3 regions of the Novosphingobium pituita genome follow, and region 3 is predicted to be linked to each of the others. Evidence: riboswitches for the same ligand, from Rfam matches in the RefSeq annotation. Region 3 holds a riboswitch; each other region holds the start of a gene.

Region 1 (7,538 bases), 460 kb from region 3:
GTCGGCTGCGGCGCGCGCCGCGCGCGCGGCCTGGCGGGCGGCGGCGTGGCCATGGCTGGCAAACAGGCGCAGCGCGGCGGCCAGCAGGGCCTTTTCATCCTCGCGCGTGGGGGCCGGCAGGCCGATCGGTTCGGAGCGCGGGGCCGCGTGGCGGGTGGGGCCCCGCAGCGAGGCCAGCGTGCGGGGGCCCAGCGTGTGGGGGGACATCGTCGTGGGGCGCAAGGAAGCCGGATTGTCGTTGACGGCCTGCGGCACCCGGCCGGCAGGGCGGCGGAGACAGGGCGAGATCATGCCATATCGGGGGGCAAAGCGCAGCATGCGCGGGGTCTCCGAATTGTGTGTGCGACGCCGATTTTCGGCTGATGGTTTGTTTTTGTATGGTCTGTTTTCGTGGAGCGCCGGGCGGATCGGGATGAAATCTGCACGGCCGCTTCCGTCCTGATACTTTTGCACGCGCTAACAGGGCGTGAGACGAGACGGTAAATATCCTGTTGACTGTTGCCCTGCCGTTTCGTGACGATCAGCTACCCAAAAAGGGCCGTCACCCCAAAAAGGGGCGTCACCGGGAAAGGGCGCACGTCAACTGCCGGGTTGGGCGATCCACTTGCCGGCGTTCTCGTAGATCGCGCTGGCTTCGGGGCGCAGGGCGGGAGCGGCGGGCCCCGCTTGCGGCAGCGGAGCGGAGGCTGCCGGGCTGCGTCCGCTCATGCCTTCGTGCGCGGTGCCGGCATGAAGCGGGGCATGAGACGGGGCGAGCGCGGGTTGGGCCGGAAGGCTCTTGTCGAGGGCGGCCATGCGGCCTTGTTCGAAGGCCTGTTCGAGGGTCAGCGGATCGGCGATGTCGGCTGCGACCGAGGTCCAGCTGCGCGGATGGGGCGCGGCGAGGGGTTCGCCCCCGTGATAGATGCCCCGGAAGGCGGCCTGAAGCCCGGCGGCGCCCGACCACCGGTAGAAGCGATGGGCACCGATCGTGCCGATGAAGGCGAGGCTGTCGGCCCAGCCGGGGTGGACCGCGCTGGTGTGATAGTGGGTGGCCAGCCCCACCGGGGCATAGACCTGTCCGTCCAGCGCCTGTGCGGCGATGCGGCGCACACGGTCCCACACCACGGGCATCGGGCGCCGGGCCATGGCCCCGTCGCAGGCGAAGCTGAACTGGCAGCCGGGGCGCTCGGAGCCCTGATAGACCACGCCGCACACGGTTTTCGGAAAGGCGGGATGGGCCACGCGGTTGAGGACGACCTGGGCGACCGCGCGCTGTCCGTTTTCCGGCTCGGAGGCGGCCTCGTAATAGATCGCGGCGGTCAGGCATTGCAGCGCGCGCCAGCGATCCTGCGCGTCGCCCGCGGCGAACAGCGGACGGGCGACGCCCGGCGCTGCGGGAAAACCTGTCGCGGAAGGCCCTGACGCGAAAGGCCCTGACGCGAAAGGCGAGGCGGCGGCGTCGGAGTGGATCGCGGCGAAGTGTTCGTTCCACAGGCGACTGGCCCAGTTGCCGGAGGCCTCGGGGCTGTTCTGCGCGCTGCGTGGATCGGCCTGCGTGCCATCGCGCGTGGGCCTCGGTTGCGTGGCGGGCTGGTCGGGGGCCGCCATGGCTTGCAGCCTGTCGTCGCGACTTTGCGCGGCGGCGGCGCGGTCGATCCCCGGCTCGCCCCAGCCCAGCGCGCCCAGCACGAGGCCGAGCGCACCGATGGCGGCAATGCCCCCCGCGCGGGCGCGGATGACCCCGGCCCGGCGATGCTGGTGGCGCCACGAGACCATGTCGCGGCGGCGGATGCGCCCGGTGAAGTCGCGGGGCGGTACTTCGGGCAGGACCAGCGTGGCGAGCCTTTCCCCGGCTTCCTGCCGCAGCGCAGCCTGATCCGCGCGGGCGCGCGGCGCCAGCGGCGGCACGAGCGCTTCGGGCGGGAGCAGGGGAAAGGGCTGGGTCATGAAACGGGAAAGAAGCCTTCTTGGTCTGCCTGCCGCTAGCACCATGGGCGGGCAATGCACCCGGACAATTGCCTGCGTCCCGAATAGACACAGGCCCCGGTCCGGGCGTTAACGGCTTATCCGATGCAGGTTAACGGCTTTTTCTTGCCGTGGTGGGTGCGCGGCGCTATCGGCTCGGACAGACGCCACCGGTGCCTGCCTTTGCGTGCAGGCTAAGAGGGAAGCCGGACCACCGGCGCTGCCCCCGCAACTGTATCCGGACGAGCGCCGCACCCTCGTGTGCCACTGGCCCGGTTACAGGGTCGGGAAGGCCGGTGTGTCGCGATGACCCGGAGAGCCAGGAAACCTGCCGGTGTGTGGTCGTTCCGCGGCCGGGCGGGGTGTACCGGACGCAAGCGTGGTGAGTCTTTCCGCCATTGGCCCGGCGGACCTCCCGCCATGGACGGCAACAAGTCCATGGGCCGGGAGGAAAAGACATGAAGACATCACTGATCGCGCTGGCCTGCGGGCTGGCGCTGGCACAGGCCGTGCCACAGGGAAGCGCGCTCGCCCAGCAGGCGCCTGCTCCCGGTGCCGGGGCCCCTGACGCTCCGGCCCCTGATGCGTCTGCGATCGATCCGGGCCAGATCGGCCAGCAGATCACCGTGCTGGGCACCGGCAGCGACCGCCCGCTCGACCAGACCGGCCAGGCGATCACTGTCGTTCCGCTCGAAACGATCCAGTCGGTGCAGGGCCCCGACCTGACCCGTGTGCTCGAACGCGTGCCGGGCCTCACGTTCTCGCGCACGGGCGGGCTGGGTTCGCAGACGGCGGTGCGCCTGCGCGGCGATGAAGGCCAGCACACGCTGGTCCTCGTCGACGGGGTACGCGTCGAGGATACCTCGTTGCCTTCGGGCGGGTTCGATTTCGGCACGCTGTCGAGCGGCTCGATCGGGCGCGTCGAGGTTCTGCGCGGCTCGAACTCGATCATCTGGGGCAGCGCGGCGATGGGCGGCGTGATCGCGCTGACCACGCGCGAGATCAATGGCGCGGAAGTGTCTGCCGAAGGAGGCTCGCGCGGGAGCTATGATGTCGATGCAATCGCGGGCGTGAAGCGCGATGGCTATGCGATCTCGCTCGATGGCGGCTACGTGGGCACCAACGGCATCTCGGCCGCGTCGAGCGGGACCGAGCGCGACGGCTACAACCAGTGGCGCGTGGGCGGCAAGGCCCGCGTCAACCTGACCGACACGTTCTCGCTGGTCGCCAATGCGCGCTATGCCGACGGCCGGACCGACATCGACGGCTATGACGCCAACTTCAACTTTGGCGACACCAGCGAATATGCGCTCACGCGGCAGTTCTTCGGCCATGCCGGGTTTCACTATGCGGGCAGCAAACTGACCCTCGATGGCGGCTACAGCACCGCGATCACTCACCGCCGCACGTTCACCGGCGGGGCCGACGACACGTTCGAATATGGCTACAATGGCCGCAGCCAGCGCGTCGAAATGACCGGGCGCTATGACCTGCCTGCCGACTTCGCGCTCGATTTCGGCGCCGACAACGAATGGACCAGTTTTTCGAGCACGTATGACAGCCACCAGACCGCCAGCCTGACCAGCGGCCATGCGCTGCTCGGCTGGTATGGCAAGAAGGCCAGCCTGGCCGTGGGCGGGCGTTACGACAGCCACAGCCGGTTCGGCGGCAACTGGAGCCTGGGCGCCAACGGCACGGTCGAGGTCGTGCGCGGGGTGCGCCTGAACGCCAGCTATGGCGAAGGCTTCCGCGCGCCCACGCTCTATCAGCTGCTCTCGCCCGACTATGGCAACCCGGACCTGCGCCCCGAGCGCAGCCGCAGCTATGACGCGGGGATCAGCTATGTCAGCCCCGAGGGCACGTTCCGCGCCGGGCTCACGTTCTTCCGCCGCGACACGCGCAATCTCGTCAACTATGTCTCGTGCTTCTCGGTCACCAGCCCGCTGTGCGATACCCATTCTTATGGCTTCTACGACAATGTCGGCAAGGCGCGCTCGCAGGGGGCCGAATTCGAACTGGCCGCCAAGCTCAGCCCGCGGGTGAGCGGCCAGCTGCTCTATGCCTATACCGAGGCGGTCGACCGCACGCCGGGCGGCGCTCTGTATGGCAAGACGCTCGCCCGCCGTCCGCGCAACGCGCTGACTGCCGTGCTTGACTGGACAACGCCCTGGGCAGGCCTCACCCTGGGGGTCGACCAGCGCTTCCAGTCGGAAACCTATGACGATGCAGCCAATACCACCAGGCTCAAGGGCGGCGGCGTGACCACGCTGCGCGCCAGCCTGCCGGTTCGCCACGATGTCGAACTGTTCGGGCGGATCGAGAACCTGTTCGATCATCCGCTGGTGACGGCGGCGGGCTATGGGGCGCTGGGCCGGTCGGTCTTCGGCGGCCTGCGCGTCCGCTACTGATGGGGCGGGTGACATCCCGGTGAACCCGCGCGCGGCCTTCCGCCCAGTCTGTCCCACTCTCCCGGCGCGTCTGGGCGGGACGGGCGGGCGGTCGCGCGTGTGCCGGATTCTGGCTTTGGGGGCTCTGGCTGCGGGGCTGGTCCTCTCGGCCTGTAGCCCGGATGCGCTGGCGCCGGGGGGCGAGGGGAAGGGGGGGCATGAACAGGGTTCCCCACACCATCAGCCTACGCCCCACCACCAGCCTACGATTGTCTCGCTCAACCCGTGTACCGATGCGATCCTTGCGCAGGTGGCCGATCCGGCCCAGATCCGCGCCTTGTCTGCCTACAGCAGCGATCCTGAACAAAGCTCGATGGATGTGGCGCTGGCGCGGCGGTTTCCGGCGACCAATGGCGCGGTCGAAACCGTGCTGGCGCTTCATCCCGATTTGCTGGTGGCCAGCACATATACCGATCCGGCCAGTCTGGCGGCCATGCGCGCGGTGGGCCTGCATGTCGAGACGTTCGCGATTGCCAATTCGGTCGCCCAGTCGCGCGCGCAAGTGCGCGATCTGGCGCGGCTGGCCGGGCACGTGGATCGCGGCGAAGCCCTCGTGCGCCAGATCGACCGTGCCATGGCCGAAGCCGCGCCAGCGCCCGGAAGCAAGCCGATCCCCGCCGTGCTGTGGGAGCCGGGCGGCACCGTGCCCGGCCAGGCAACGCTCGTGGCCGAACTGATGGCCCAGGCCGGGTTCGCCAATTTCAGTGCTCAGCGCGGGCTCGGGCAATCCGAGCGCCTGCCGCTCGAACGCATGCTGGCCGATCCGCCAAGGGTCATTCTGGCAGTCGGCCATGCGCGCGGCCCCATTCCCGAAGACGACCGCCTGCTGTTCCATCCGGCGCTGGCCGCACTCGGGCACACCGCGCGCGCCACGCTGGCGCCCAATCTCATCTACTGCGGCGGGCCGACCATCCCCCGCATGCTGGCGCGGCTGGTGGCGGTGCGCCACCAACTGGACCAGCATCAACAGGACATCAGGCCATGAACCGCGCCACGAACCGCGCAACCCTCCCGATCGTGCTGGGGGTGGCCCTCCTGTTCGCGCTGCCGCTCAGCCTGATGGCCGGACAGGTGTGGATCAACCCCTTCGGCCACACGGGCAACAACGCGATGGTCATTCTGGCGCAGTTGCGCCTGCCGCGCGCGGTTCTGGCCGTGGTGGTGGGGGGCGGTCTGGGGGCGGCGGGCGCGGCCATGCAGGGCTACTTGCGCAATCCGCTGGCCGATCCGGGCCTGTTCGGGGTGGCGCCGCTGGCTGCGCTGGGGGCGGTGCTTTCGCTGTTCACCGGCTATGCGGTGCAGCCTTTCGCGCTTCCGGCCATGGCGCTGGCGGGGGCGGCGGCGGGGATGGTCCTGCTGGCGGTGATCGCTTCAGGGCCGCGCACGGGGCTGGCGGGCGGGGTGGCGCTGTTCACGCTGGCGGGCATGATGCTGTCGAGTCTGGCAGGCGCGCTGACCAGTCTGGCGATCAGCCTTGCCCCCAACCCGTTTGCGCTGACCGAGATCGTGACATGGCTGATGGGCGCGCTGACCGATCGCTCGTGGCGCGACGTGGCGGTGGCCGCGCCGCTGACGCTGGCCGGGCTGGTGGTGCTCTGGCGGGCGGGGCCCGCGCTCGATGCGCTGACGCTGGGCGAACTGGCGGCGCGTTCGATGGGGCTCGATCCGGGGCGCTTGCGCTGGATGATGGTGGCGGGCGTGGGGCTGGTGGTCGGCGCCGGGGTTTCGGCGGCGGGGGTGATCGGCTTTGTCGGCCTGATGGTGCCCCATATCGTGCGCCCGTTCACCGACCGGCGCCCGTCGAGCCTGATCCTGCCCAGCGCGCTGGCCGGGGCCCTGCTGCTGCTGGTGGCCGATGCCTTGTGTCGCAGCCTGCCGCTGGCGGGTGGCGAACTGCGCCTGGGCATTGCGCTCAGCCTGATGGGCGCGCCGTTTTTCCTCCATCTCCTGCTGCGCCTGCGGCGCGGTCTGGCGTGATCTGACCCGACGGGAACCGCATATGGATCTGATGGCCGAAGCTGTAACCGTGGTGGGGCGCCTGCGCGAGGTGAGCGTGGGGCTGGCCGCCGGGCGCGTCACGGTGGTCTGTGGGCCCAACGGGGCGGGCAAATCGACCCTGCTGGCGGTTCTGGCCGGCTTGCAGGCGCCCGATGCGGGCCGTGTCGTGCTCGGCCACAATCGCCTGACCGACCTGACCCCGCGCGAGCGGGCCATGGCCGTGGGCTATCTGCCACAGGCCGGCGAAGTGGCCTGGAACGTGACGGTCGAGACACTGGTGCGGCTGGGCCGCCTGCCGCATCGCACGTCCGACAAGCTCGACGCAGCGGCCGCCGCTGCCGCGATCCGGGCGCTCGATCTCCAGTCGCTGGCCGCGCGCGAGGTGGGCACGCTCTCGGGGGGGGAGCGCGCACGGGCCCTGCTGGCACGGGTTCTGGCCGGACAGCCGCGCTGGGTTCTGGCCGATGAACCGTTTGCCGCGCTCGATCTGGCCCACCAGCAGGCGCTGATGGCCCATTTCCGCCGTCTGGCCGATCAGGGTGTGGGTGTGGCCGTGGTGATGCACGATCTGTCGCTGGCGATGAACCATGCCGATCATGTCATCGTGCTGGAGCGCGGGACAGTGGCGGCCTCGGGCGCGCCCCATGTCGCACTTTCGCCCGAGGTGCTGCATCAGGTCTGGGGGGTCAATGCCCGCTGGTTCGGGGACGGGCGGGCGCGGGCGCTGGCGATCGGCTGAACGCGCCGGGGGGCAGGGCGCGGCTTGCAAGTATTGTCTGGCGGCGGGGTGCTTCCCACATGATGGGGCCTGATGTCGCGCTTTTCCGGTCGGGCGCCGCCATGGCGCGCAGCGGGCTTGCATGAATTGAACAAATATGGAACACCGGCCGCCATGTCGACTTCTGCTTCTGCTCTTCCGGCCCGCAGCCGGGCAGGCGCGCGCAGCGCCCTGACCACCCTTTCCGTGCGCGGCGCGCGCGAACACAATCTCAAGGGCGTGGATGTCGATCTCCCGCGCGACAGCCTGGTGGTGATCACCGGGCTTTCCGGCTCGGGCAAGTCGAGCCTGGCATTCGACACGATCTATGCCGAAGGCCAGCGCCGCTATGTCGAATCGCTCTCGGCCTATGCGCGCCAGTTCCTCGA
Region 2 (7,538 bases), on a different contig from region 3:
CCCCTTCCACGACCATCTCCTGCACCAGGTCGATGAACGCGCGGGCGGCCTGCGAAAGATAGCCTTCGCGACGCCAGGCCAGGGTCATGTTCCAACTGACATCGGGCTCGTCCAGTTCCAGCAGCGCGACGCCCTCGGGCCGGTCGGCCAGCGCCACCATGCGCGGCATGAAGGCCACCCCCAGCCCGGCCCCGACCAGTCGCGCGATAAAGCGGGTCTGGGCCGATTGCATCGCCACGGTGGGGATGAAACCGTGGCGGCGACAGGCCGAAAGGATCATGTCGTTGAGCGCGAACCCCTCCTGAAACAGCAGGAACGACCAGTCCCTGAGGTCGGGCAAGCCGATCGAGGTCCGTTCCGGCGCAAAGGCCCCTTGCGGCACCAGCGCCACCACCGGTTCGCACCGGACCGGGCGATGGTCGAGTTCCCCGGCCACGGGCAGCAGGATGCCCGCAACATCGAGATCGCCCGCGCGCAAGGTCTCGTGCAGGCGGGTGCTGCCATGTTCGATCAGTTCGATCCGGATTTCGGGATGGCGCCGGCGGAATTCGGCGATGACCGGCGCAAAGAGCATGTCGCCCCCCACCGTGGGTACCCCCGTGCGCAGGACACCGCGCTTCAGGCTGTCGAACTCGCCGATCTGCGCCAGCAATTCGTCGCGCATGGCCAGCATGTCGAGACCGCGCTGATAGACCACCAGCCCCGGCTCGGTCGGCCTCGCGCGCGGGCCGGAACGGTCAATCAACTGGACGCCCAGCTCTTCCTCGAGCTGCCTGACCATCTTGCTGACGGTGGATTGGGTGGCAAAGATCCTCTTGCCCGCCTCGGTGAAGCCTCCGTGGCGGACAACCTCGATAAAGGCGCGCAAAAGGCGAAGTTCCATCATGCGTCTTCCATGCCGCCTGCCCGATCCACCGGTCAAGGCTCAGCCCGCGCGCGAGCCCCCCCACACACATCAGAACTTCGCGGCCCCCCCCATCCAGATCCGCGCCGGATCGATGACATAGCCATATGTGTCATAGTCGGCCCGCTGGTCGAGGATATTCTGGACGCCGCCATGCAGGGTAAAGCCGGACGCAAGGCGATAGGAGGCCCCGATATCCGCCGTGGCATAAGCCGGGGCGACCGTGTTGGTGCCCGAGATCTGCGCCTCGGTGACCGCTTCCTCGCCCCGGAAAATCACCCGCGCATAGCTGCTCAGGCGCGCATTGGGCTTCCAGTTGAGCGAGCCGGAAGCCTGCTGTTTCGGGGTGTCGTTGAGCGCGGCGCCGATGTTGGCGCCCGTCAGTTGCACGGAATCGGTCAGGCTGCCCGAAGCGTTGAAACGCAAGGTCCGGGTCAGTGGTATGTCGAAGGAGAGTTCGACGCCGCGAATGCCCGCTTCGTCGACATTGACATACGTCGTGGGCGGACGCCCGATCGAGCTGAGCGGTTCATTGATGCACCAGGCCCCGGATGACTGGCAGGTGACGCGGGTGATCTTGTCGTGGAAACGGGCGTCATAGACCGACAGGCTGGCCTGGATTCCCCCGCTCTCGTAGAGCGCAGAAGCCTCGAACGTGCGCGAGGTCTCGGCCTCGAGGTCGGGGTTGCCATAGATCGTTCCGCCCCGGCTCGTCTGCCCCCAGTCGACCAGCGTCTGGCGCAGGCTGGGCGCGCGGAACCCCTGCGAATAGCCGCCCTTGAGCGTGACCCGCCCGGTTACCGACCAGACCAGATAGGCGCGCGGCGTCCAGTGGACCCCATACTGTTCGTCGTTGTCCATGCGGATGCCCCCGGTCAGGCGCAGGCTCTTGAGGATCGACAATTCGTTTTCGGCGAACAGCGCCCAACTCGTGCGCGTGGCCCCCGTGCGGGTCGATCCGGCCAGGCCGTTGCTGGTCAGGTCGGTCATGTCCTCATGCCGGTAATAGCCGCCCAGCGTCAGGTTGTTGGCGGGCAGCGGCACCTGCCAGATCGACTGGCCCACGGTGTTGCGAATGCGCTTCTCCCCCTCAAGATGACGGGCATCCTCGTATTGCAGGTAGCTGTTCGAGGTGGCGAAGCCCCAGTCCCCGATATGGGTTATCGAGCCGACACGGCGGGTCTGGGTCATCGCGCTGCGCGTGCCCAGCGGCTCGGCCGCCGTGGGCGTGCCGATGTCGGACTTGCCCATCGTGGTCACCGTCTTCTGGCGATAATAGCCGCCCTCGATCAGCAGGCGGTGGGCCGGGCTGATCTCGAAGCCCAGCTTGGCGGCCAGGGTCTCGTCCTTGCGCTCGGGCGTGCCGCCGCGGATGGCGTCTTCTTCCCGGCGGTTGAGCGAGCCTTGCAGTTGCAGCCCCAGCCCTTTGACCAGCGGGCCCGACACATAGAAATTGGCGTCGCCAAAGGCGCCATACTTGCGCCCCGCGGGCATCGTGCCATTGGCCCGCACACTGCCCGACCAGGTGGGCGCAATCGCGCGGGTCAGCACATTGACCACGCCGCCCATCGCATCCGAGCCATAGAGCGAGGACATCGGCCCGCGCACGACCTCGATCCGCTCGATCGCCTCCATCGGCGGCAGCAGGCCACCCTCGGAAATGCTGCCCCCGTTGGTGCGCGATTCCCGCGCGCTCAACCGCCGCCCGTCAACGAGGATCAGCGTATATTGCGGCGCCATGCCCCGGATCGAGATGTCGCGGCTGTTGCCCTCGCCAGTGGTCACCGTCACGCCGGGAATCTCCATCAGGGCGTCGGTCACCTCGCGGTAGGGCAGCCGCTCGATGTCTTCGCGGGTGATCACGCTGATCGAGGCGGGCGCATCCTTGACGCTCTGCGCACGGGTGGAGGCGGTCACCACGATCTGCGTGCCTCCGGTCATATCGGGGGCCATTTCCGCCCCGTATGCGGCAGTCGATCCGGTCGTGCCGACCATGCCCCCAATGGCCCCACCCATGGCCAAACCCATGCGCGCCCAGTTCTTCGTGTTTTTCAAGTTGCCCACCAGATATTATTGCTAATGTATCGCACTAGCACCTGTCAACAAAGGCATGAGGCCGCAACACTCAAAAACAAATAGCCGTCATTCAGCCCTTCCCGCCCTCATCCGACGCCATCCGGGCCATCTCGATCAGCCGCGCACGAAGCCAGCGGGCCGGAGGATCGAGGCGGCTGCGCTCGTGCCACAAGAGCCAGTACCTGAGCGTGCCCAGTTCCTCGGGCGCGCGCCGGACGGCAAGCGCGCACTGTTCCTGTTCTCCCGCGCTCCACCCCGCTGCCGCCCGCGCGGGCACCACCATGACCAGATCGCCCGCCGCCAGCATCCGGGGCGCCAGCGCGAAATAGGGCACCCGCGCGGCCACCTTGCGATGCCGCGCCTCCGCGCCAAGCTCCATCGCCACGCGGTCCAGCTCGGCATCGCTGACCGACAAGGCCAGATGCGGATAGGCCAGGAACCCCGCAAGGCTCACCACATCGGCGTCGGCCTCGGCCAGTGGATGCCCGGCCCGCATCACGCAGACGAACGTATCCTCGAACAACAGGTCGTGGTGGATCTGTTCGGGAACCGGGTCGAACCCGGTCAGCGCCAGATCGATATCGCCCGAAGCCAGGCTGCGGTGCGGCACATGCCCGAGCGGCACGACATCGAGCCCCAGCGAGGGAGCCTCGCGCCACAGGGCAGGCAGCGCGGGAAGACAGACCGTCGCCACCCCGAAATCGGTCGAGGCGATACGGAAGCGGCGGCAAATCTGCGCAGGGGTGAATTCGCAAGTGTCGAACAGGCTCGCGGTCGTGCTCATCCAGTCCGACAGCCGCCCCACCAGTTCCTCGCCGCGCGGCGTGCGCGCCATCTGGTTGCCCGCGCGCACGAGCAGCGGGTCCTGGATCGCCTCGCGCAACTGCGCAAGGTGGCGGCTGACGCTGGGCTGGCTCATCATGCCCAGCATCATCGCGGTCGACCCCACGCTTTTCGTCTTGAGAAGATGCGCGAGAACAAGGATCAGGTTGGGCGCGAGATGCAAGGGAGCCATATGTCCTATTGCGCATCATTTGCATTTGCGATCAAGCTGCCCACACTTTTTGTTACAAGCCGGAAAAGACCGCCTCCTGCGCGGATCAGAACGTGTAGCGTGCGCCGATCCTGAACGTGCGCGGCTCGATCACGCGGCTCATGCGCCCGTCGACAGGACTGTTCGTGTCGAAGGCGGGAATGTAGGATTCATAGAAATAGGCGATGTCCTTGTCGCGGCTGTCCAGCATGTTCAGCACTTCGCCGTAGATCTCTATCCTGCGGCCTTTCCACGCGCCCCGCGCGTTGAGGATCGTGCTCCCCTTGTCGCGGACAGAATTGTCATCGGTCAGCGGATAGGGGCCCAGATGGCGCACGCGCAGGCTCGCCTCCCATGGATCGAGCACGATCGCCGCGCCCGCAGAGGCCGCGTTTTCGACCGCATTGGGGATGCGGTTGCCATTGTCATAGCGCGAATGGCTGGCGACATAGCTGCCATCGAGCGCCAGCCACGGCAAGGGCCGCCAGAACCCGACCAGTTCGTAGCCGCGCCGCCTGCTCGCGCCGGTCGGTTCGACCGCGTTGGAATCGCCCACGAACCGCAATTCGCTGCCCACGTTGAGCCACCAGTACGTGGCCGTGAGGGACACGGTGCCCAGTTGCAGGCGCCCGCCCAGTTCCTTGCCGGTGCCCCGGACCAGCACCGGCACCGGGGATTCCACATTGACCGCCCCGCGCACGTCGTTGGAATGGAAACCGCGCCCCCAGTTCGCATAGACCTCGAACTGCGGCAGGACCTTGTAGGCCACCGAGACTTTGGGCGAGACGATGGAATCGTGCCCGCTTCCGGTTCCCAGCAGCGCCGCCGCGCCATCGCGCGCGCGAACCGTGTAGTGGTAGTAATCGCCCCGCAGGCCGCCCGTCAGCCTGAGCCCCGACACCGGCTGCCATGTCGCCTCGCCATAGAGCGCGCCGGAGGCCTCCTCGACATGGTAGTGCCCCAGCGAGCGCAGGAACACGCGGTCTGCGGTGCGGTTCACCCCGACATTGCCGATGTGGTCATAGCGGTTTTCGGTGCCGACCGTCAGGCGCAGCCTGCTGCCCACGTCCCAATGCCTGCGCGCCGTCAGGCCGATGATCCAGCGCCTGTCGAACTGGTCGATCTGCGCGCTGGTGCCATCGGCCTGCGCATATGTCGGGTTCGAGGACATGGCCCAGTCGTAGTACTGGACATAGAGATTGGCATTCCAGCCCGGCTGCCGGACGGCGAGATTGCCGATCAGGCGCGTCGTGCGCCCCCGCGCCGAAGGATCGGGCGAACAGAAGACATCGGGGCAGACCGCGCTGCCGATGATCCGCTCGGGGATCTGCTCGGTCGGGCGCCATGTCGCATGATAGGCATGGAGCGTGGCCTCGATCGTGCCCGCGCCGACAGGCACGCTGTACTTGGCGAAACCGGCGTAGTGCCGCAGGTGTTCGGCCTCCTGCCATGGCCCGCCATAGCGTTTCGCCTGTCCGACCAGCGTCAGGCTTCCCCCGGCCACGTTCCTGATCGTCCCGCCTGCGGCCAGACGGCCCGCATTGTAGGAACCGCCCTCGACCGAAATCCACGGGCGGTCGACCCCCTCGATCGTGGTCATGTAGGCCGCCCCGGCCAGTGCGAAATCGCCCCCGTCCGCGCGATAGGGCCCCTTGCGGAAATCCTCGCGCGCGACGATCTCGGGGATCAGGCCGTTGAGATCGAGATAGCCCTGGCCATGGCCGTGGCTGCGCAAGTTCATCTGCACGCCGTCGATATAGGTCGTAAAATCAGTGCCGTGGTCGAGGTTGAAGCCACGCAGGAAATACTGGTTGGCCTTCCCGCTCCCCGAATGCTGGGCCGCGACCATGCCGGGCACGGCTTCGAGCAGTTCGGCAACCCGCAACAGCGGGCGGACCAGAAGGTCCGAGCCCCCGATGCTGCCCTCGCTGGCCGCCTGCGCCGTGCCGATCTGGGCCTGACCCCGCCCGAAGACCACGATATCGCCCGTCTTCGCATCAGCCCCATCGGCCTTATTCCCATCGGCAGGCGCCGCGACGGCCTCCCCCGCCCTGGCTGGCATGGCCGCCAGCATCATTGCCGCGCCCGCCACCATGCGCAGCAGCGCACCGCATTTCATCACTTTCATCATCATTCCCCCGGCGCCTGCGACTGGGGTGGGGGCTTGCCGCCACCAGGGCGGTCGGCGCGCGTCAGCGATCGGACACCGCTGGCGACCGTCTGCACGAACCGATGCGGCCTCCACCGCTCGTTCGTCGCTCGGACGGAAAGATTCCGGGCTCTGGCCATCCCCTGGACCACAGCATGAGCGACCAGACGCAGGCAGGTCTCCTGGCTCACGGGTCAAGGCAGCGATGCATGGCCTTCCCGGGCCTCGCATGATTTAGCGTCCGGCCCAGTGACTGGCGGCGGGATCTGCCCTGCCGCCGATATGCACCGCGCTCGCCGCTTACAGTTGCAGGGACAGCCGCGGATTCAAGGGAGGAAGCCCCCTCTCACCGTGTTCCCTTTTAAGCCTCTTTCGAAGCACCGGCGCGATCTTGCCTGCGCCATCGAAGGCGGCAGACGCCGTCGCGGTATCCCAAGTCGGGCCAAGGAACAAGAGGCCCCCCGCAAACGGAGACGCCGCGGGCATGGCCGGCGCCATGCCCGCGGACGGGGTGTCCTCAACGGCCCTGAAAGCGGATCAGGGGGGCAGGCCTCATCAGGGGGTCAGGCCGCTTGCAGCATGCGGGCCAGATCCTGCCCGGCCTCGCCGGTGGGGCGGATATCGAACATGTCGACCAGCACGCCCAGCACCTCAGGCGTGAGGAACTGCGGCAGGGTCGGGCCGAGGTGGATCTTGCGGATGCCCAGATGCAGCATGGTCAGCAGCACGGCGGTCGCCTTCTGCTCGAACCAGCTGATCGCATAATGCAGCGGCAGGTCGTTGACCCCGCAGCCGAGCGCCCCGGCCACTGCCACGGCCACCTGAATGGCCGAATAGGCATCGTTGCACTGGCCCACGTCGAGCACGCGGGGCACGCCGTTGATGCTGCCCAGATCCTCGCGGTTGAAGCGGAACTTGCCGCAGCCGAGCGTCAGGATCAGACTGTCCTGCGGGGTGGCCATGGCCAGGTCGTGGAAATAGTTGCGGCCCGGACGCGCGCCGTCGCAGCCCCCGATCAGGAACAGGTTCTTCACCTCGCCCTTGTTGATCATGCCCAGCAGGGTATCGGCCACGCCCATCACCGTGTTGCGGGCAAAACCGGCCGGAATGCGCTGTTCGGCGGCATCTTCGGCAAAGCCGGGCAAGGCCAGCGCGCGGGCGATCACCGGGGCGAAATCATGGCTGGCGATATGGGTGATCCCGGCCCAGCCCACCGGCCCGGCGGTGAACAGGCGGTCGGCATAGCCCTTGATTTCCGGGTTGATCAGGCAGTTCGAGGTCATCACGATGGCGCCGGGGAAGGCGTCGAATTCGCGCTGCTGGTCCTGCCAGGCGCCGCCATAGTTGCCGATCAGGTGCGGATACTTCTTGAACCC
Region 3 (7,538 bases):
GATCCCCAGGGGGTCGAGCACCACCACCAGTCCGAGAAGGATGCAGAACAGCGAAAGTTCCACGAGCGAACGGTGCCACACCAGCCGGTAGAACCCCAGCCGCATCAGGACGATCGAAAGGATCACCGTGAGCATCAGGGCCAGCAGGACTTGCGGCACCAGCGGCGAGAGGATCACCCCGCCAATCAGGAAGTTCTGTTTCATGATGCAATCGGGCCCGGCGGCAGGGAACGGATATCGGCGAGGGCAAGGTAGAGGCCGGTGAGCGCTTCGAGAAGATGCTCGTGATCGTGCACATCGGTGCGCGCGGCTTCCTCAAGCGCATCGTCGACCAGCACGAGCAGCGCCTCGCCCGGAAGATCGCCGGACAGGTCGCCGCGCGGATCATCGCCAAGCTCGGCAGGGCGCATCGCGGCCAGCAAGGGCCGCTCGAACCGGTGCCGCTCATAGACCCGCGCGACCTCGCGCCGGACCTGTTCGAGCTTGCCGGCAAGCACGGGCGGCATATGCGCCGCCTCGGCCCGGATGATCATCAGGTTCATGCCCACCGCAAAATCATCGATCATCCGCAGGCGTGGCAGCGGCTTTCCGTCGGCCACCAGTTCGGCGGCGGGAAAATAGAGCGCAAGGCGGTCGATCGCGAGGAACAGGAAGCGCTGCGGGTCGGGCAAATGCCGTGCCCGCGCGATGTCATAGACATCCTGCCGCGCTGCGCCGACCAGACGGCGCACGCTGAAGCGTCCCCGGTCATAGTTGCAGGCATGAAGCCAGGCGATGGCGATCATCAGCCCCACCAGCGATCCGTTGAGGGTTTGCAGGCTCTGGTTGAAATCCCCGGCATAGGCATCCTGAAGCCCGAGGAACGAGAACACGTAGACGCAGATCAGCATGCCGGCCATGCTCATCGTCATCAACAGTCCTGCGGGCAGGAGCAGGCACCCCAGCACCGCGATCAGCACCGGAAAATCGGTGACACGGGGCAGGATCGCGAACTGATAGAGGAACACGAACGCAAAGGCGGTGATGATCCACGTCATCAGCCCGGCGCTCGAGCGCAGCACCTGCCCCTGCCCGATCAGGAACACGCAGCCGATCAGCGAGAACAGCAAGGCCCCGCCTCCCGCGTTCCAGGCCGTGCAATACCACAGCACGGCGGCGCTGGTCATCGAGAGGACCATCGGCAGGATGTCGAGCACCGCCCCCAGATAGTCGACGCTGCGCACGGGCCGCGCCGCGCGGGCGATCACGTCGAGGCGGCGTGGCAGGGCCTCGCCCGTCTCGACCGACCGCAAGGCCAGCAAAAGATCGCTCCAGTCGCGCACAAAGGCCGCCAGCCGCGTGATCAGCCCGCGTTCGGTCAGCGTGGTGCGCCCGTCGCGGGGGTCGAGCGCGGCCCGGCGCGCCTGCAAATCGGCGATCAGCGCATCGCCCCGCGTGGCGATGCTCACCGCCTGAGAATGGCCGGCCGCATGGCTTTCGCGCACCCAGTCGCTGACCGCATCGAGCACTGCGCCCAGATGGCTGTGCAGCAGCAGGTCGCGCCGGAGCGAGCGCGCCCAGATCTCGATGCCCGCCAGATCGGCAATCAGGCTGACCGTCTGGCGCCGCACGAGATCGATCTGGCGCCGCCGGGGCACGACCGCGACCACATCATAGGGAAGCTGGACCGCCTTGCCGTCGATTTCGCCCACAGCCTTGGTCAGGTCGCGCAAGCCCTGCCGCAAGGCCATGCGGCGCTCGTCGCCTGAAGTCTGGGCGGCGGTCAGGCTGAGCGCGTCGAGCACCCAGTGCTGCACGTCGCCCCGCCATTTGGTCATCGTGTCGAGAAAATCGGGCGTCATCGGCCGGGGCCAGAACATCGCGTCGACCGCCGTGACCACGAGGATGCCCAGCGTGATCTCGGCCACCCGCGCGGTGGTTGCAGCGAACACGTTCTCGGGCTGCATCAGGTTCGTCAACCCGATCACCGCCATGGTGATCCCGGTCGAGAACCACAGGTAGTTGCTCGGGGTCCGGTCGGCCTGCCGCAGGAACGTGGCCAGCGTGACGACCGCAATCGTCGCGGTCACCAGAATGCCCAACTGGTCGCCGAACAGGGCGGTCAGGCCGATCATCATCACCCCGCCCGCCAGCGTTCCGATCAGGCGGAACATCGCCTTGGAGCGGATCGCCCCGGATTCAGGGGGCGTGAGCACGCTATAGATCGTCAGCACCGCCCAATAGGGCTTTTCAAGCCCCTGGCTGAACCCGATGAACAGCGCCACGGCCGCCGCCAGATAGGCCTTGGCCGAAAACACCAGATCGCGCAGCGTCGGAATACGCAAGGATTCGTAAACGCCAGCAAAGCTGAGCGGCGGGGCGGCCATGGCCGATCAATCTCTTTCCATGTCCGGCAAGGCAAACGCATGCCGGGCAAACATTCCGGGACCAGAAACTCTCAGGCAAACCCTGTTTGCGCTGTCACGACCGAGCATTGTCCGGGACAGACCGGTCGCCGATCGTCACAACCACCGGCTCAAGCCCGTCGACCTGCCCGACCAGACGCGCGCCCACGCCCACCGCGCCGACCCCGGCGGGCGTGCCGGTGAAGATGAGGTCGCCCGGCTGCAAGGCCTGCCAGCGCGAGAGTTCCGCGACGAGTTCGGCCTCGCCCCAGATCATCGCGCCAAGGTGGCCCGACTGGACACGCACGCCATCGACATCGAGCGTGATCGCGCTGTCCCCGTCGAGCGGGGCGCCCCCCGGCGTGATCGCCCCGACCGGCCCGGCGCCATCGAAGCTCTTCGACATGTCCCACGGACGGCGCGCCGCCTTGGCCTCGTCCTGACGGTCGCGGCGGGTAAAATCGATCCCCACGGCATGGCCGAAGACATGATCGGCCACGGCCTCGGGCGCGATGTCAGCGCCGCCAACGCCAATGGCCACGACGAGTTCGATCTCGTGGTGCAGGTTGGCGGTCTGCGTCGGGTAGGGCAGGTTCGCCCCTTGCGCACCGCCTGCGTCGAGAATGGCGTGGGGCCCCTTGGTGAAGAAGAACGGCGCCTCGCGCACCGGATCGGCGCCCATCTCGCGGGCATGATCGGCATAGTTGCGCCCCACGCAGAAAATCCGCCCGACCGGAAAACGGGCCGTGCTGCCCACGACAGCCAGGCTGGGCGCGGGAGGAAGCGAAGGGACAGGCATTTCAGTCATGGCCGATTTGTGCGGCATGGCGCCTGCGCTTTCAAGCGCGTTTGCGGGTAAAAACAGGGGTTCTGCGCCGCAAACGCCCTGACCTGCGTTTTTTGCGCAAGTTTGCGCGCGCCTTTTGCCCGTTCCGCATTACAACACCCGTAAACAGCCGGGCCCGTTTCCGCCCCCAATTTCCGCCAAGGAGCATCCCATGACCGCCCTCATCGCTTCACCCCGTTTCCTCGCTTCACGCAGCAAGGCCCTGTTTATGCTTGGCTCTCTTGGCACCCTGGCCCTTGCTGCCAGCGCGGTTCCGGCACAGGCCGCACTTCCCGCAGGCACCATCGCGCCTGATTTCACGCTCAAGGCCGCGCAAGGGGGCAAGGCCATGGACTTCTCGCTCAGGAAGAGCCTGAAGAAGGGCCCCGTCGTGCTCTATTTCTTCCCGGCGGCCTTCACCAGCGGCTGCACGATCGAGGCCCATGCCTTTGCCGAGGCAACCGATGCCTTCAAGGCCCAGCACGCCACCGTGATCGGCGTGACGGCTGGCAACATCGAGCGCGTAGCCGAATTCTCGAAAGTCGAATGCCGCGACAAGTTCGCCGTCGCCGCCGACCCCGGCGCCCGGATCGCGGGGCTCTACAAGAACCAGATTTCCTTTAATGGCCAGACACTTTCCGACCGGACTTCCTACGTCATCGCACCAGACGGCAAGATCGTGTCGAGCTATACCGACCACAATCCGCTGACCCACATCGAAAAGGCCATGGCTGCGGTCAAGACCTGGAACGCCAGCCACCGCTGAGCGCCCTCCAACGCCACTGCGGCCCCCATGCGGGCCGGATGCGGGCTTGACCTTGATGGGCCCGCGTCGATAAATGGCCTTCCAGATCGTGCCGGTGCCCCAAACGGGGCTTAATCGGGAATACGGTGCGGGCGCCTGCGGGCGCCCCAATCCGTGGCTGTCCCTGCAACTGTAAGCGGAGAGCGCGATGCTTACGTCTTCCCCCGCATCGAGGGGGAGGCAGCCACTGGACCGGACGCAAAATCATGCGAGGTCTGGGAAGGCAAGCATCAAGCGATGACCCGCGAGCCAGGAGACCTGCCGGCATCCGGTCGCTCACGCCATGGTCCAGGGGATGGCCAGGGCACGGTGAACTCGCCCCCGGCAAACTGCGTCCGGGTGAACTCCGTCAGGGCGACGCTGTAGCGGCTCGAACCGGCTGCGCGGAAGGCTGTGCCTTGCGCGTGGACGGCTTCGGGCCTTGTCGTCCTTTTGCCGAAAGTTCGCCCCGCGATGGCTGTCTCTTTCTCCCGTTTCTTCCATGGCGCCCCGCTCAAGCGCCGCATCCTCATCCTGCTCGCCGCCCTGGTCCTCGCCAATCTGGCGGCATGGGCCTGGGCGCTGGGCGCCCTGGGCGCGCAGCCGCTGCTGCTGGGCACCGCCGCGCTCGCCTGGAGCCTTGGCCTGCGTCACGGGGTCGATGCCGATCACATCGCGGCCATCGACAATGTCACGCGCAAGCTCATGCAGCAGGGCCAGCGCCCGATCGCGGTGGGCTTCTGGTTCGCGCTCGGCCATTCGGGCATCATCGCCGCGCTTTCGGTGGCGGTCGCGCTCACGGCCAATGCGCTCAGCCGCTTTGAAGCCTTCCGCGAAGTGGGCGGCGTTCTGGCCACGGGCATTTCGGCCTTCTTCCTGTTTGCCATTGCCGGGCTCAACCTCGCGATCCTGCGTTCGGTCTGGCAGGCCTTCAGGCGCGCACGCGCCGGTCTTCCCCACGACGAGGAGAGCCTCGACATGCTGCTCGCCTCGCGCGGGGGGCTGGCAAGGTTGCTGCGCCCGCTGTTCGGCCTTGTCAGCAAGAGCTGGCACATGGCCCTGCTCGGCTTCCTGTTCGGGCTGGGCTTCGACACGGCCACCGAAGTTGCCATTCTGGGGCTCTCGGCCAATCAGGGCGCCGATCATCTGGCGCTGGGCACGATGCTCGTCCTGCCCGCCCTGTTTGCCGCAGGCATGGCGCTGGTCGATACGCTCGACGGGGTGATCATGCTGGGCGCCTATCGCTGGGCCTTCGTCAAGCCAATCCGCAAGCTTTACTACAACATCACCATCACGGCGATCTCGGCGCTGGTGGCCATCGTGATCGGCGGGATCGAGACATGCGCGCTGATCGGCGACAAGCTGGCGCTCACCGGCTGGCCCTGGAACATGGCCGCAAAGGCTGCCTCACACTTCAACGCGCTGGGCTTTGCGATCATCGGCCTGTTTGCCGGGTGCTGGCTCATCAGTTTCGCGATCTATCGCTGGAAGCGACTGGACGAAATCGACATTTCCGCCTCCGCCTGACATTGGGCCTCATCTGCCCGCCCTCATCTCCACGATTGCACAGTGGCGGCGATGCGGCTAGGAGCACTCCCGAAAGCACGGAGCCTGTCCTACAAGGATTGGCCCCATGCCTTCACATCAGACTCGCGCCGGTGCCCCGAAAGGGGCTTAATCGGGAATGCGGTGAGGAGAAAAGGCGCCTTGCGCCTGTTCCCCAAATCCGCGGCTGTCCCTGCAACTGTGAGCGGATAGCGCGATGCATGGCCCCTTCGACGGGGCAGCCACTGGAGGCCGCAGGAACGCGGCGCTGGGAAGGCATGCATCAAGCTGTGACCCGCAAGCCAGGAGACCTGCCGGCGCACCGGTCGCTCTTGCCCGGGTCCAGGGGATGGCCAAGGCACGGTAACACTTCCGTCTGAGCGACGAAAACCATGTGGCCGGAGCTGCATGGGCCGTGCGGTCTCGGGCGATTTTCGCGCCTGCCCCTTGCCGTGCGCCAGCCGGACAGCCTTGTGTCCGGTACGCTCCGCCCTGTCTCGCTCGGGCGCGGGGAGTGTGTGCATATGGCCGATCTGGGCCCCGATCTGGGCAAAGTGCCCGTCACCATCGTCACCGGCTTTCTGGGCGCGGGGAAGACCACTCTCATCAGCCACCTGATCCGCCATGCGGGCGGGCGGCGGCTGGCCGTGGTGGTCAACGAATTCGGCACGCTGGGGGTCGATGGCGACATTCTCCAGTCCTGCGCGATCCCCGATTGCCCGGCGGAAAATATCGTCGAGCTGGCCAATGGCTGCATCTGCTGCACGGTCGCCGATGATTTCATCCCGACTGTCGAGCGCCTGCTCGCGCTCGAACCCCGGCCCGATCACATCCTGATCGAGACCTCGGGCCTCGCCCTGCCCAAGCCCCTGCTCAAGGCCTTCGACTGGCCCGCCATCCGCAGCCGGATCACCGTCGATGGCGTGCTGGCGCTGGCCGATGCCGAAGCGGTGGCCGCGGGCCGTTTCGCGCCCGACCCGGTCGCGCTCGACGCCCAGCGCGCCGCCGATCCGGGGATCGACCACGAGACCCCGTTGGCCGAAGTCTTCGAAGACCAGCTCGCCTGCGCCGACATGGTGCTGCTCACCAAGGCCGATCTGGCCGGGCCCGAAGGCCTTGCCCGCGCCCGCGCCGCCATCACCGCGCTGGCCCCGCGCGCCATCCCGGTGATCGAACTGGCCGAAGGCGTGGTCGATCCGCGCGTGATCCTCGGCCTTGACGCCGCCGCAGAAAACGATCTGGCCGCCCGCCCCTCGCACCACGACGGGCAGGACGACCACGAACACGACGACTTCGCCAGCATCGTGGTGACGCTGGGCGCGATTACCGATCCCGACGCACTGGCCCGCGCCATCGAGACCCTCGCCCGCGATCACGCGGTGCTGCGCGTAAAGGGCCATGCCGCCGTCGCGGGCAAGCCGATGCGCCTGCTGGTTCAGGCCGTGGGCACGCGCCTGCGCCAGAGCTACGACCGCCCGTGGCGCCCGCAAGACCCGCGCGAAACCCGCCTCGTGGTGATCGCCGAGCGCGAGGCGCTGGTGTCCGAAGCCATCGAGGCCGTGCTCAGGGCCGTGCCCCAACAGGAAGCGGTGCAGGCAGGCTGAAGCGCAAAGCGGGAAGCTGGCCCCATGCACATCGTCTTTCGCGAAACCCACGGGATGGAGGAAACCGCCAGCCCGCAAGACCTCGGGCAGGCGCCCGCGCCCCTCGTGGTGCTGTCGTTTTCCGACAGCGACCTCGGGGCCTTCGGCGCTGCTTGGCACGCGGCACGCGCAGACGATCCGGCCTTTCCCGACATGCGCCTGGCCAATCTGGCCACGCTCGCCCATCCGCTGTCGGTCGATACTTATGTCGAGCGCACGCTGGGCGGCGCGCGGGCGATCCTGATCCGGCTGATCGGCGGGGAGGCCTATTGGGCCTATGGTCTTTCGCAAGTGAGCCTGCTGGCCCGCGCGCAGGGCATTGCGCTGGCCGTCCTGCCCGGCGACGGTCGCCCCGA

What was found. Region 3 has a riboswitch for cobalamin ahead of SBI20_RS02370 (HoxN/HupN/NixA family nickel/cobalt transporter). Riboswitches for the same ligand answer to the same signal wherever they lie in the genome.
Region 1: it holds a riboswitch for cobalamin, as region 3 does, so the genes downstream of both, SBI20_RS00250 (TonB-dependent receptor plug domain-containing protein) here and SBI20_RS02370 (HoxN/HupN/NixA family nickel/cobalt transporter) in region 3, are expected to answer to the same signal.
Region 2: it holds a riboswitch for cobalamin, as region 3 does, so the genes downstream of both, SBI20_RS17195 (TonB-dependent receptor) here and SBI20_RS02370 (HoxN/HupN/NixA family nickel/cobalt transporter) in region 3, are expected to answer to the same signal.

What each region holds. Positions count from the first base shown of each region.
Region 1 covers NZ_BTFW01000001.1:49,898-57,435, forward strand. The annotation lists gene SBI20_RS00240 (hypothetical protein) at 1-318, opposite strand, end outside; gene SBI20_RS00245 (cell wall hydrolase) at 580-1,929, opposite strand; cobalamin riboswitch at 2,102-2,297, shown strand; gene SBI20_RS00250 (TonB-dependent receptor plug domain-containing protein) at 2,406-4,355, shown strand; gene SBI20_RS00255 (ABC transporter substrate-binding protein) at 4,375-5,379, shown strand; gene SBI20_RS00260 (FecCD family ABC transporter permease) at 5,376-6,371, shown strand; gene SBI20_RS00265 (ABC transporter ATP-binding protein) at 6,403-7,131, shown strand; gene uvrA (excinuclease ABC subunit UvrA) at 7,285-7,538, shown strand, end outside.
Region 2 covers NZ_BTFW01000003.1:67,634-75,171, forward strand. The annotation lists gene SBI20_RS17180 (LysR family transcriptional regulator) at 1-886, opposite strand, end outside; gene SBI20_RS17185 (TonB-dependent receptor domain-containing protein) at 956-2,920, opposite strand; gene SBI20_RS17190 (LysR family transcriptional regulator) at 3,051-3,995, opposite strand; gene SBI20_RS17195 (TonB-dependent receptor) at 4,081-6,147, opposite strand; cobalamin riboswitch at 6,318-6,562, opposite strand; gene hcp (hydroxylamine reductase) at 6,726-7,538, opposite strand, start outside.
Region 3 covers NZ_BTFW01000001.1:512,071-519,608, reverse strand. The annotation lists gene SBI20_RS02390 (DUF1656 domain-containing protein) at 1-204, opposite strand, end outside; gene SBI20_RS02385 (FUSC family protein) at 201-2,366, opposite strand; gene SBI20_RS02380 (fumarylacetoacetate hydrolase family protein) at 2,461-3,183, opposite strand; gene SBI20_RS02375 (peroxiredoxin) at 3,440-3,976, shown strand; cobalamin riboswitch at 4,054-4,295, shown strand; gene SBI20_RS02370 (HoxN/HupN/NixA family nickel/cobalt transporter) at 4,469-5,521, shown strand; cobalamin riboswitch at 5,634-5,872, shown strand; gene cobW (cobalamin biosynthesis protein CobW) at 6,064-7,143, shown strand; gene cobN (cobaltochelatase subunit CobN) at 7,168-7,538, shown strand, end outside.